Regions from separate parts of the Priestia sp. MDV22-iso46 genome, predicted to be linked through region 1. Evidence: riboswitches for the same ligand, from Rfam matches in the RefSeq annotation. Region 1 holds a riboswitch; each other region holds the start of a gene.
The links. Region 1 has a riboswitch for cobalamin ahead of AC4NPH_RS24720 (HoxN/HupN/NixA family nickel/cobalt transporter). Riboswitches for the same ligand answer to the same signal wherever they lie in the genome.

Region 1 (3,284 bases):
AATCTGTTAAACCCTGCAAGAAAATCACTTGGCGCGCCAGCTCTTCAATCGCATTGATTCCTTCTTTGTGGTGATTACCCGCGTGTGCTGCTCGTCCCCATGCTTTTACGGTGAAAATTCCCGCTCCTTTGCGCGACGTTTTTAACGCGCCTGAACCCGCCACCGCCGGTTCCGCTACTAGCACTGCTTCACTTCTTTGTGCTTCTTCTTCAATGTATTTTTTAGAAGAAATTGACCCAATCTCTTCATCCGAATTGCAGAAAAACACAATTTTTTTATCGAGCGATAAGCCAAGCTCTTGAATCGCTTTAATCGCCCATATAGATTGCACAATGCCGCCTTTCATGTCTAAAATTCCCGGACCGTACAGCTTGTTTCCCTCTGTTCTTAGACTCAGCCTTCCCTTTTCCCATACCGTGTCAAAGTGACCGATAATTAAAAGCTGCTTTTCTCCTTCTCCAATCGTAAATTTCAAATGGTTTCCTACTTCTTTTTCTTCTATGATTTCGTATCCTACCCCTAACCGTTTATGAAACAGCTGCGTTAAATACATTCCACACTGATCTACTAACTCTTTACTGTAGGACGGTGATTCTTTTTTCACAAATCCAACTAAATCTTCAAGCATCTCTTGTTCGTGTTCTTTTAAATAACTAAACACGCTTTGTTCTACCATTACCTGACTCAAATCAATTCCTCCTCCAAACAACCCCTGCTGCTTGCATTAAATGCTTTTATTTATCGTACGTATAACTATGTTCTACGTTTCACATAACGACCTTAAATTATCCTTAATTATAATGGTTTTCAGACAATTTTCCATCCTTTAAATACAGATAATACTTTAACTTATTCATAACCGACCGAAAATAGCCATAAACTTCAACAAATTCATACAAAAAAGCTTCAATCTTCAACAGATTAAAGCTTTCGTTTGACTAATTGACATTTATTTTAATATTTTTCCCTTTTGACTTCACACTCACAAAAACAAACATAGACACTAAAAAAATAAACAGAATAACGCCAACCATTTCAAAGTTTACTTCGGCCCATGGGTTAAAGAAAGTGAATGCTAAATAGAATGACACACCATACGCGAGGACAACAATAACCCAGCCCATCAAGCGGGAAGCAGATTGTCCAAATTTACTCGATTCATTCACCATTTTATGTACAATCATCGAATCGATTGTATCTGTAAGCATCATACCAAACATAAACACTAGTCCTAACAAAAGCGGCGTATACTTGCCTGCGTTCCCTACAGCTAGAGACCACACGGCCGTTTGACTGACCGTTTCGGCTGCTAAAGCGAACAATGCTCCTACAAGAATAATTAAAAAAGGATTCGTTGTTCCTTTTGCGATTTTCGGAATAAACTTTCCTTTTAACCCGCTCAGCTGAAACTCTTCCTCTTTATTTTTGGTTCGAAGCAAATGATACGTGTTTAATGTCCCGATTAGAAAGAGAGAGATGATGGATACCCAAGATGCAAAATGATCGAAATACGATGGAAACGTAAAATTCTTCATCACCACGCCCAGCACTCCGGCCGTGACGGCCACCATTCCTCCGTGACCTAGTGAAAACAGCGTTCCGACCCAAGGGGCAAAACGGCTGCCCATTCGCCAATTATATCGAGTCTGGCCATCAATAAAAGCTAAGTGATCTGCATCCAATCCGTGCCTGATTCCTAATAAAAAGACAAGTAAAAAAACTGATAAACCTTCCATTTCCTACACTCCTTTTTTAAAAATAAAACGTAAAAAAGCCTCAATTCTATAGAAATTGAGGATGTGTCGGCATATGAAAATAAACAGCAATTGCTCACTGCGTACCTTGATACACCGCCTCTTTCCTAGAAGAGTCAAGTGTACAGAATAGGTAGGTCTCCTGGCTTGAGATCATCATTTTCTACCGCCTTCCCCGTTTTGAGTGACGATAAGATAGAAAACTCCCTGCTTACAGTGGCTGGACCGCTCGAGATTTGCACTCGATTCCCTGTTACCTCTTACGCTATGTAAGAGCACCTAAACTGTGCGAATGATTCATTTTCTTCCTCATTATACTAGTACTTCTTACAAATGAATAGAGAAAATTCAAATAAAAAAGCCCTGCTAAGCTTTACATGCTTAGCAGGGCTTTTTAAAGCAATTAAACTACTTCTACCGTTACGTCTACGTTACCGCTGATTGCTTTTGAATACGGGCAGTATGAGTGAGCTAGGTCTACATATTTTTTCGCTGTTTCTAAATCTAAGCCTTCGATATGAGCTTCAAGCGCTACTCCAATTTTCACTCCTTGATCAGCTTTATCAGGAAGCAGCTGAACAGTAGCTTTTACTTCACTGCTTTTGATTTCTACGTTATGTTTTTTCAACATAAATTCTAACGCGCTGTTGAAACAAGCACTGTATCCAGCTGCAAACAGCTGCTCTGGGTTTGTTGCTGTTGTTGCTTCTCCACCAAGCGCTGGAGGTGTTGCAACGTCTAAGTTAAAGATGTTATCTAAAGAGTGAACTTCTCCTGTTCTTCCACCTGTGTTAACGACTGTTGTTTCATATAAAGCTTTCATGTATAAACCTCTCCTCTTTTTCGTTAATTTTATTAAAAGTTTTTTATTTATCGTTTCTGTAATTTAATTGTACACAATTTAATTTTAAAAAACAAGTATTAAATGCATTAAAAATTTCCCAATAAAAAAAGCCGCGTATTTGCGACTTTTTCTTAATAATATTGAGACTGTTCGTCATAAGCTGATTTTCGAAAAATAGACAAGTTGGTAATAGCCCTCATCAGTTTCGTATTAAAAATAACATAATGAATAAACAGCGCCAGCACGCAGCCTAAAACGGCTCCTGTTAACACATCGAATGGATAATGAACGCCAACCCATACGCGTGAAAAGGCAATGAGTACGCCCATGACAACCCACATGCGCCCTGAACGTTTGAAATGCAACCAAATGGTAAAAGTGATAACTAATGCAGATGTAGCATGATCGCTTGGAAATGAAGAATTTGCGGCGTGATCAATAAGCTGATTCACGTGGTGAGAGATAAACGGACGATCTCGATAAGCAAATAAACTAATCACTTTATTGATAATGACTCCTGTGGCACAAGCACATAAAGCTTGAAATGCTACAACACGGCTGCCGTTTTTATTAATAAGTAAAAACAAGCCGAGTAAAACGATAAGTACATACTGGGCATAATCTGCAAAGAATACCATCAGCGAATCTACAAACTTCACATGCGAAGCGTACTGATTCACCGCATG
Region 2 (3,284 bases), on a different contig from region 1:
GGGATAGCCCCCGGTAAAAAAGGATGAGTATGCAGATACAACGTGTCATAAAAATGATTTTGAGCAAATTGTTCCACTGCCTTTAACAGCTGCTGTCCAATGCCTAGACGCCGGTATGCTGGATCGACATAGCATTTTACAATCTCGGCTGCAGTTTTATGTTCATATCGCTTTTTTAATGCATGAAACCTTCCATCGTAAGCGTATAAACCAATTGTTCCAATTACTTGTTGATTTTCCGTGACAGCTGCAAAAAAAGCAGCGCCTTTCGCTTGAACATAATGTTCATTAAAATGAAGCAAATCCACAGAAAGCTGATTTTTTTCCAGCATAGGAAATAGCTCATTCCGCATATTCATGACAAACTGAATCACTTCAGCATCCTTTTCTTTTACTTCTTTAATTTGATACATTTGTACTTCTTGCACGTTTACTGTCACATCCTTTTATCTATCATTGTATCCTTTCTCTTTTTCCTATAGGAACAACAATATTGACTATGGCGTTACGTCTAAATGCTGAGTCAGCATATAATACTCGCTTGGATTTGTTGTCCAGTTTTTCACTTTTTGATTATAAGCAACAACAATGTTTGGATGTACAATCGATGACGTCAGCATTTCCCCATTAATCAAAGCGGTTGCTTGCTTGGCTAGCTGATCTCGTTTTGCGTCATCTACTGTTGAATTTAACTGTTCTATCATTTTTGTTAGCGTATCGTCATTAATCCGGCTGGCATTTAAACCACCGCCCGGCAAATAGTTCGTGCTTAAATAATAGCTGGCATCCCCTCTAGGTGCTGTGATAAGGCTGTACAATGCTAAATCCCAATCATCTTTTGCCATTACATATTCATCGCTGTCTTCAACTAGGTGAATCTTAATATTAATTCCTAACTCTTTCGCATTAGACTGTATAAGCTGAGCAATCAAAGGAAGTTCTGGCAATGAGCTGTATGTGACAAGAGAGAGGGATAATGGCTTTCCATTTTTGATTACTTTGCCATTTTTGAGTTGATAGCCTGCTTTCTCTAAATATTTTTTAGCATATGCTATTCCTTTTGTCTCACTAGCAGTATTATCAGCAAAAGGAAATTGGGGTAAAAATGGACCTCGAGCCGCTGCCGCTTGATTGTTCATTATGCTGCTGACAATTTCTTTCCGGTTCAGTAAGGTATCGATAGCTTTTCTTACAGTTTCGTCTTTTAATGCGTCATTGGTTTGGTTATAAAGCAATAAATGAGTACGCACACTAGGTACTCCACTTACTTTGAAAGACGAATTCGCTTGTAAAGTGCTCAAGCTTTCTAAAGGCGGGCGATAAATAATATCGGCTGTCCCGGACTGAAGAGCCGCAACTCGCGCATTAGCATCTTCGTTAAATGCAAAGATCGCATTTTTCAATTTTACTTTCCCATTCCAATAATGTTCATATCTTTCTAACTTCACTTGATTTCCTTGATCGAAAGTCAAAACGTGAAATGGCCCTGTGCCAATGGGCTTCTTAGCTATACTAGAAACATCAACATCTATAATAGCTGTGTTTGGATGCACTAACTCAGAAGGAAATTTAGGCATTGGTTCTTTTAATGTAATTGTCAGCGCATGACCGTTCGCTTTCATTTCTTTAATATTTAAAGCGTTTTTCATCGCATAACTTTGATCTATCGTTCTTTGAAGAGAAGACTTAACGGCATTTGCATCTAGCGCTTTGCCATTTTGAAACGTAATGTTCTTTCTTATCGTAAATGTCCACGTAAGACCGTTATCTTTCGTTTCCCACTTTTCAGCAAGCCAGGGCTTTATTTTTAAATCATTGCTGATTTTAACAAGCGTCTCCCCTACTCCCGCACGAACTGCTGTATAATTATCATCCGTATGAGGATCAAGCGTTGCAGATGTAAAATTAAATAAAAACGTCACACTTTTATCCGTTTTCTTTCTTTCTTTTATACTTATGCTCTCTTCATTAGGAGCGCAAGCAGTGAGGCAAAGTAACACAAGAAATATCATAGATACGAGTTTTTTATTATTTATCATTGATTTTTCCACCTTCTATTTTAATACACAAAAAAGCACTTCTAAAAAGAAGTGCTTGTCTTCACAACAAATTCAGATAAACGTATCCCTTGTTTATCCTATTTTTGGTTCTGCCAAAACACCTCCCTATCCTCGTAGGTTATTGTGTGCTGCGATTTATGGCAGGTCTCCTGGCTTCAAGTCACTGCCTTATACCGCCTTCCCGTCTCTAAATAGACAGTGGCTTTTTTGACATAAGGCTCCTTGTTACAGTGGCGGGACCGCTCCGGATTTGCACCGGATTCCCTTTTAAGGCAATTGAAAAACAATTGCCACCATAAAAGCTGGTTATTTAATTTAGTAGCGTGCTCTTGAAACTCTAGAAGTAGAAGCTGATGGTGAAACATCTTCATCATCAAATCCAGTGGCAATAACGGTTACCATCATTTCGTCCTTTAAATCTTCATTGATCACGGACCCAAAAATCATATTTAAGTCCTGATCAGAAGCAGACGTGACAATATCTGCTGCTTCCTGTACTTCGTAAAGACTCAAGCTGCTGCCGCTCGTAATGTTCAACAGCACGCCTCTTGCTCCATCAATCGATGCATCTAGCAGCGGACTAGAAATCGCTTTTTTCGCTGCTTCAATTGCCCGGTCTGATCCGGAAGCTCGTCCGATACCCATAAGCGCAAATCCTTGATTAGACATGATGGTTTTTACATCAGCAAAGTCAAGGTTAATCAGCCCCGGAACAGCGATTAAATCTGAAATACCTTGAATACCTTGGCGAAGAACATTATCTGCTTCACGGAATGCTTCAAGCATAGGCGTCTTTTTATCGACAATTTCAAGCAAGCGGTCGTTTGGAATCACAATAAGGGTATCTACCGATTCATTCATCGCAGTAATACCGCCTACTGCTTGCTTCGTACGTTTATTTCCTTCAAACTTGAACGGGCGAGTGACTACTCCAATTGTTAAAGCATTTAGTTCACGAGCAATTTGGGCAATAACCGGAGCTGCTCCAGTACCGGTTCCTCCGCCCATGCCAGCTGTTACGAATACCATATCTGCGCCTTGCAGTACTTCTTGAATTTGTTCTCTGCTTTCTTCGGCTGCTTCTCTTCCCACTTCTGGATTAGCTCCTGCACCTAATCCTCGCGTTAAGGCCGCACCAATCTGCATTTTCACATCTGCTTTAGATAAGTTAAGCGCCTGAGCATCCGTATTAACGGCGATAAATTCTACTCCTTGTACACCGTG
Region 3 (3,284 bases), on a different contig from region 1:
GCTAAGTTGATAGAAGAAAGATTACATACAACAAAATCGCCCGGATTCTTTGTAATAATAATTTTTCCGTCTTCCGTAATTTCCTCTGTTACGACCGTTGTGCTTTGGTTTTGCGTAATTTCTGTACATAAGTTGCTGCAGTAGATTATGCCCTCGTGGCGGTTTTGATTAGCTCGGTTAACCGTATCACGATAGAACATATAAGGCGTTCCGGTTTCAAGCTGCGAAAGCATAATGCGCTTGAAGATTTCAATAGCAGGTACTGTTTCTCTTGAAAGCTGTTCATTATTTACACACTCAGCGTAACGAGTGCGGAACGAACCGCTGCCTTCTTCTTCATCATAAAAATCTTCTAACGAGTAGCCCATCAGCGTACGAACTTCGTGAGGATCGAATAAGTGCCAGTCTTCACGTGCCTCTACTTTTTCCATAAACAAATCTGGCAAACATACGCCAGTGAATAAATCATGCGTGCGCTGACGTTCGTCACCATTGTTCAAACGCGCGTCTAAGAATGAAAAGATGTCTTTGTGCCATACGTCTAAATATACGGCAATAGCTCCTTGTCGTTGACCTAGCTGATCGACACTTACAGCCGTATTATTTAGCTGTTTCATCCATGGAATTGTTCCTGATGATACGCCTTTAAAACCTTTTATATCACTTCCTCGGCTTCTAATATGACCGAGGTAGACACCAATTCCGCCTCCATTTTTACTAAGCGTGGCCAAATCTGTATTGCTATCATAAATACCGCGTAAGCTGTCATCAATCGTATCAATAAAGCAGCTAGATAGCTGTCCGTAGCTCTTTCCTGCGTTTGAAAGTGTTGGTGTGGCAACCGTCATATATAGACTAGAAAGCGCCCAGTACGCTTCTTTTACTAATGCTGTTCGATTTTCTTTCTTTTCTTGAGACATCAGCGTCATAGCAATGATAAGAAAACGTTCTTGCGGTAATTCGTATACGCGCTTATCATGTGATGTCGCTAAATAGCGATCTGCTAATGTCAACAATCCAATGTATGTAAATAAACGATCGCGTTCAGGAATAATGACTGAAGCAATTTCATTAATTTCTTCTTCTGTATATGTTTTTAATAGCTGCTTATTATAAATGCCGATTTTTGTTAGTTTTTGAATAAGCTGATAAAACGAACCGTACTTCTCTTTTTTATCGTAACCTCGGTTGTCCGCTGCTTTTCGATATAGTTCGTTTAAGTAGACGTCTGCCGCTACGTACGTCCAATCGGGTTCTTCCATTGAAATACGCTCTAAGGCTGCCAAAATTAGTACGTTTGCAACCTTTTCGTCCGTCATATTTTCCTTTACTGTAACAGTTTGAATAACCTTTTCCTCATACAAAGAAAAATCAAGCTGCGTAAATTCTTTTTTTAAACGTTCAATATATGCAGTTAATTCATGTAGAATTGTAGGCTTTAATGTATTCACCATAAATATGGCTCCTCTCTTCACTTCAAAATAAAAAATCGCTCACCGTACCTCGGTGAGCGAATAGAACGAAGATAGAAGAAGACACTAAGTCTTTTCTCAATCCTCGCTCTACCCTCTCACCTCCCGAAGAAGATAAAACGACATAAAAAAGGCAGGTCTCCTGACTTATGCTTCTTTTTACTTTAAGGCCTTCCCATGATGTTTACTCACAGTGGATCTCCTTATTTCATCAGCATTCACAGTTGCGGGGACAGCTTTGGACTTTCACCAAATTCCCTTTTAAGTCTTTTTATCAGACACCTTTTTCACTGGAAAACACAAAATATAGTATTTTATTATGGATTTCAAAACAACATATTGTGTTATGTTATAAACACATTATATAGGACAACTTAGAAAACTATCAACCTATTTTCAAAAATAATTTTGTTTTTTACGATAAAACTCTTCGACCTTTTTCATCAAACTATTCCATCATAACATGTTTTGACACGCTTGATGGAACAATGTGCTCTTTTTAAAAAATTTGTCCTATTTTTCTACTAAACATTGACAACCTCAATAAAAAAAACCGTTTTTCATAAAAAAACGGTTTTTAATTATTTGTATTCTTTTTCAAATGCTGTGATTGTTTTGATAAACTTTTTATCAATATCGTATCCTATCCCCGGTTTTCCCTTCACCTTTATTACTCCGGCTTCTACCTCTACTTCGGGCTTAATAATATCTTTTTCCCAATAGCGAGACGACGCAGAAATATCACCTGGTATCGTGAAAGAAGGCAGTGTGGCAAGGGCGATATTATGAGCTCGTGAAATCCCTGCTTCTAACATTCCTCCAACCCAAAGTCTTACACCATGCTGGACGCATAAATCATGAATTTGCTTTGCTACGGACATTCCGCCAACTCGACCGATTTTCACATTGATAATCTTACAGCTTTCTTGTTCAATTGCATGACGTGCATCTTCATAGCTCACAATACTTTCATCTAAGCAAATCGGCGTCTTCATTTGCTTTTGTAACAATCGATGATCAAGGATATCATCAGAACTTAACGGCTGTTCGATCATCATTAAATTCAATTCATCTAGTTTCTTCAATGAATCACTATCGCTTAACGTATAGGCTGAATTGGCATCAGCCATAAGAGGAATGCTTGGAAATTCATCTCGAATTTGTTTCAGTAGCTCATAGTCAGCACCCGGCTTAATTTTCACTTTAAAGCGCTTATAGCCATCTTTCATGTAAGTCTTTATTTGTTCTTTCATTACGGAAATGTCATTTAAGCCAACTACCACTCCAGCTTCTACAGCAGGCCTTACTCCGCCAATTACTTCAGATAACGGCTTATTTTGCCGCTTTGCATACAAATCCCATACAGCACAGTCCAAAGCTGCTTTAGCCATGTTATTTCGCTTTAGAGGTTTGAATAGCTTTTGAACATCCTCTGGTTTTTGAAGCTGCTGATGAAGAAGCGAAGGAATTAAAAAATCGTCTAACATATGAAAACACGTCTGAATCGTTTCTTCCGTATACCAAGGAGATGAAAAAGCAACGACCTCTCCCCACCCTGTAAAACCTTTTTCATCTTCTACTTCCAGCAAAATCAATTCTCGATCCTGCACCGTACCATAGCTTGTTGAAAAAGGAGAAAGAAGCTTCATGTCAATTTTATAAAGATGTACTTTTTTTATAATCATCGATTAACTACCTTTCTGTATGAACGATGATAGCTTCCGGCGTATGATTTTATTAGAAGCCGTTCGCGGCAGCTCCTCTACTCGAACGAAATACTTTGGAAGTTTGTACTTCGCTAAAAATTGTTGC

Region 2: another riboswitch for cobalamin. It lies ahead of nikA (nickel ABC transporter substrate-binding protein); the one in region 1 lies ahead of AC4NPH_RS24720 (HoxN/HupN/NixA family nickel/cobalt transporter).
Region 3: another riboswitch for cobalamin. It lies ahead of AC4NPH_RS23550 (ribonucleoside-diphosphate reductase subunit alpha); the one in region 1 lies ahead of AC4NPH_RS24720 (HoxN/HupN/NixA family nickel/cobalt transporter).

The regions. Positions count from the first base shown of each region.
Region 1 covers NZ_JBZVWT010000007.1:93,469-96,752, forward strand. Annotated here, with positions in the region: gene AC4NPH_RS24715 (M20 family metallopeptidase) at 1-709, opposite strand, end outside; gene AC4NPH_RS24720 (HoxN/HupN/NixA family nickel/cobalt transporter) at 939-1,736, opposite strand; cobalamin riboswitch at 1,870-2,052, opposite strand; gene AC4NPH_RS24725 (organic hydroperoxide resistance protein) at 2,158-2,577, opposite strand; gene AC4NPH_RS24730 (undecaprenyl-diphosphatase) at 2,730-3,284, opposite strand, start outside.
Region 2 covers NZ_JBZVWT010000009.1:99,213-102,496, forward strand. Annotated here, with positions in the region: gene AC4NPH_RS26360 (GNAT family N-acetyltransferase) at 1-428, opposite strand, end outside; gene nikA (nickel ABC transporter substrate-binding protein) at 498-2,039, opposite strand; cobalamin riboswitch at 2,182-2,373, opposite strand; gene ftsZ (cell division protein FtsZ) at 2,376-3,284, opposite strand, start outside.
Region 3 covers NZ_JBZVWT010000006.1:16,694-19,977, reverse strand. Annotated here, with positions in the region: gene AC4NPH_RS23550 (ribonucleoside-diphosphate reductase subunit alpha) at 1-1,454, opposite strand, end outside; cobalamin riboswitch at 1,588-1,773, opposite strand; gene menC (o-succinylbenzoate synthase) at 2,054-3,157, opposite strand; gene AC4NPH_RS23540 (o-succinylbenzoate--CoA ligase) at 3,161-3,284, opposite strand, start outside.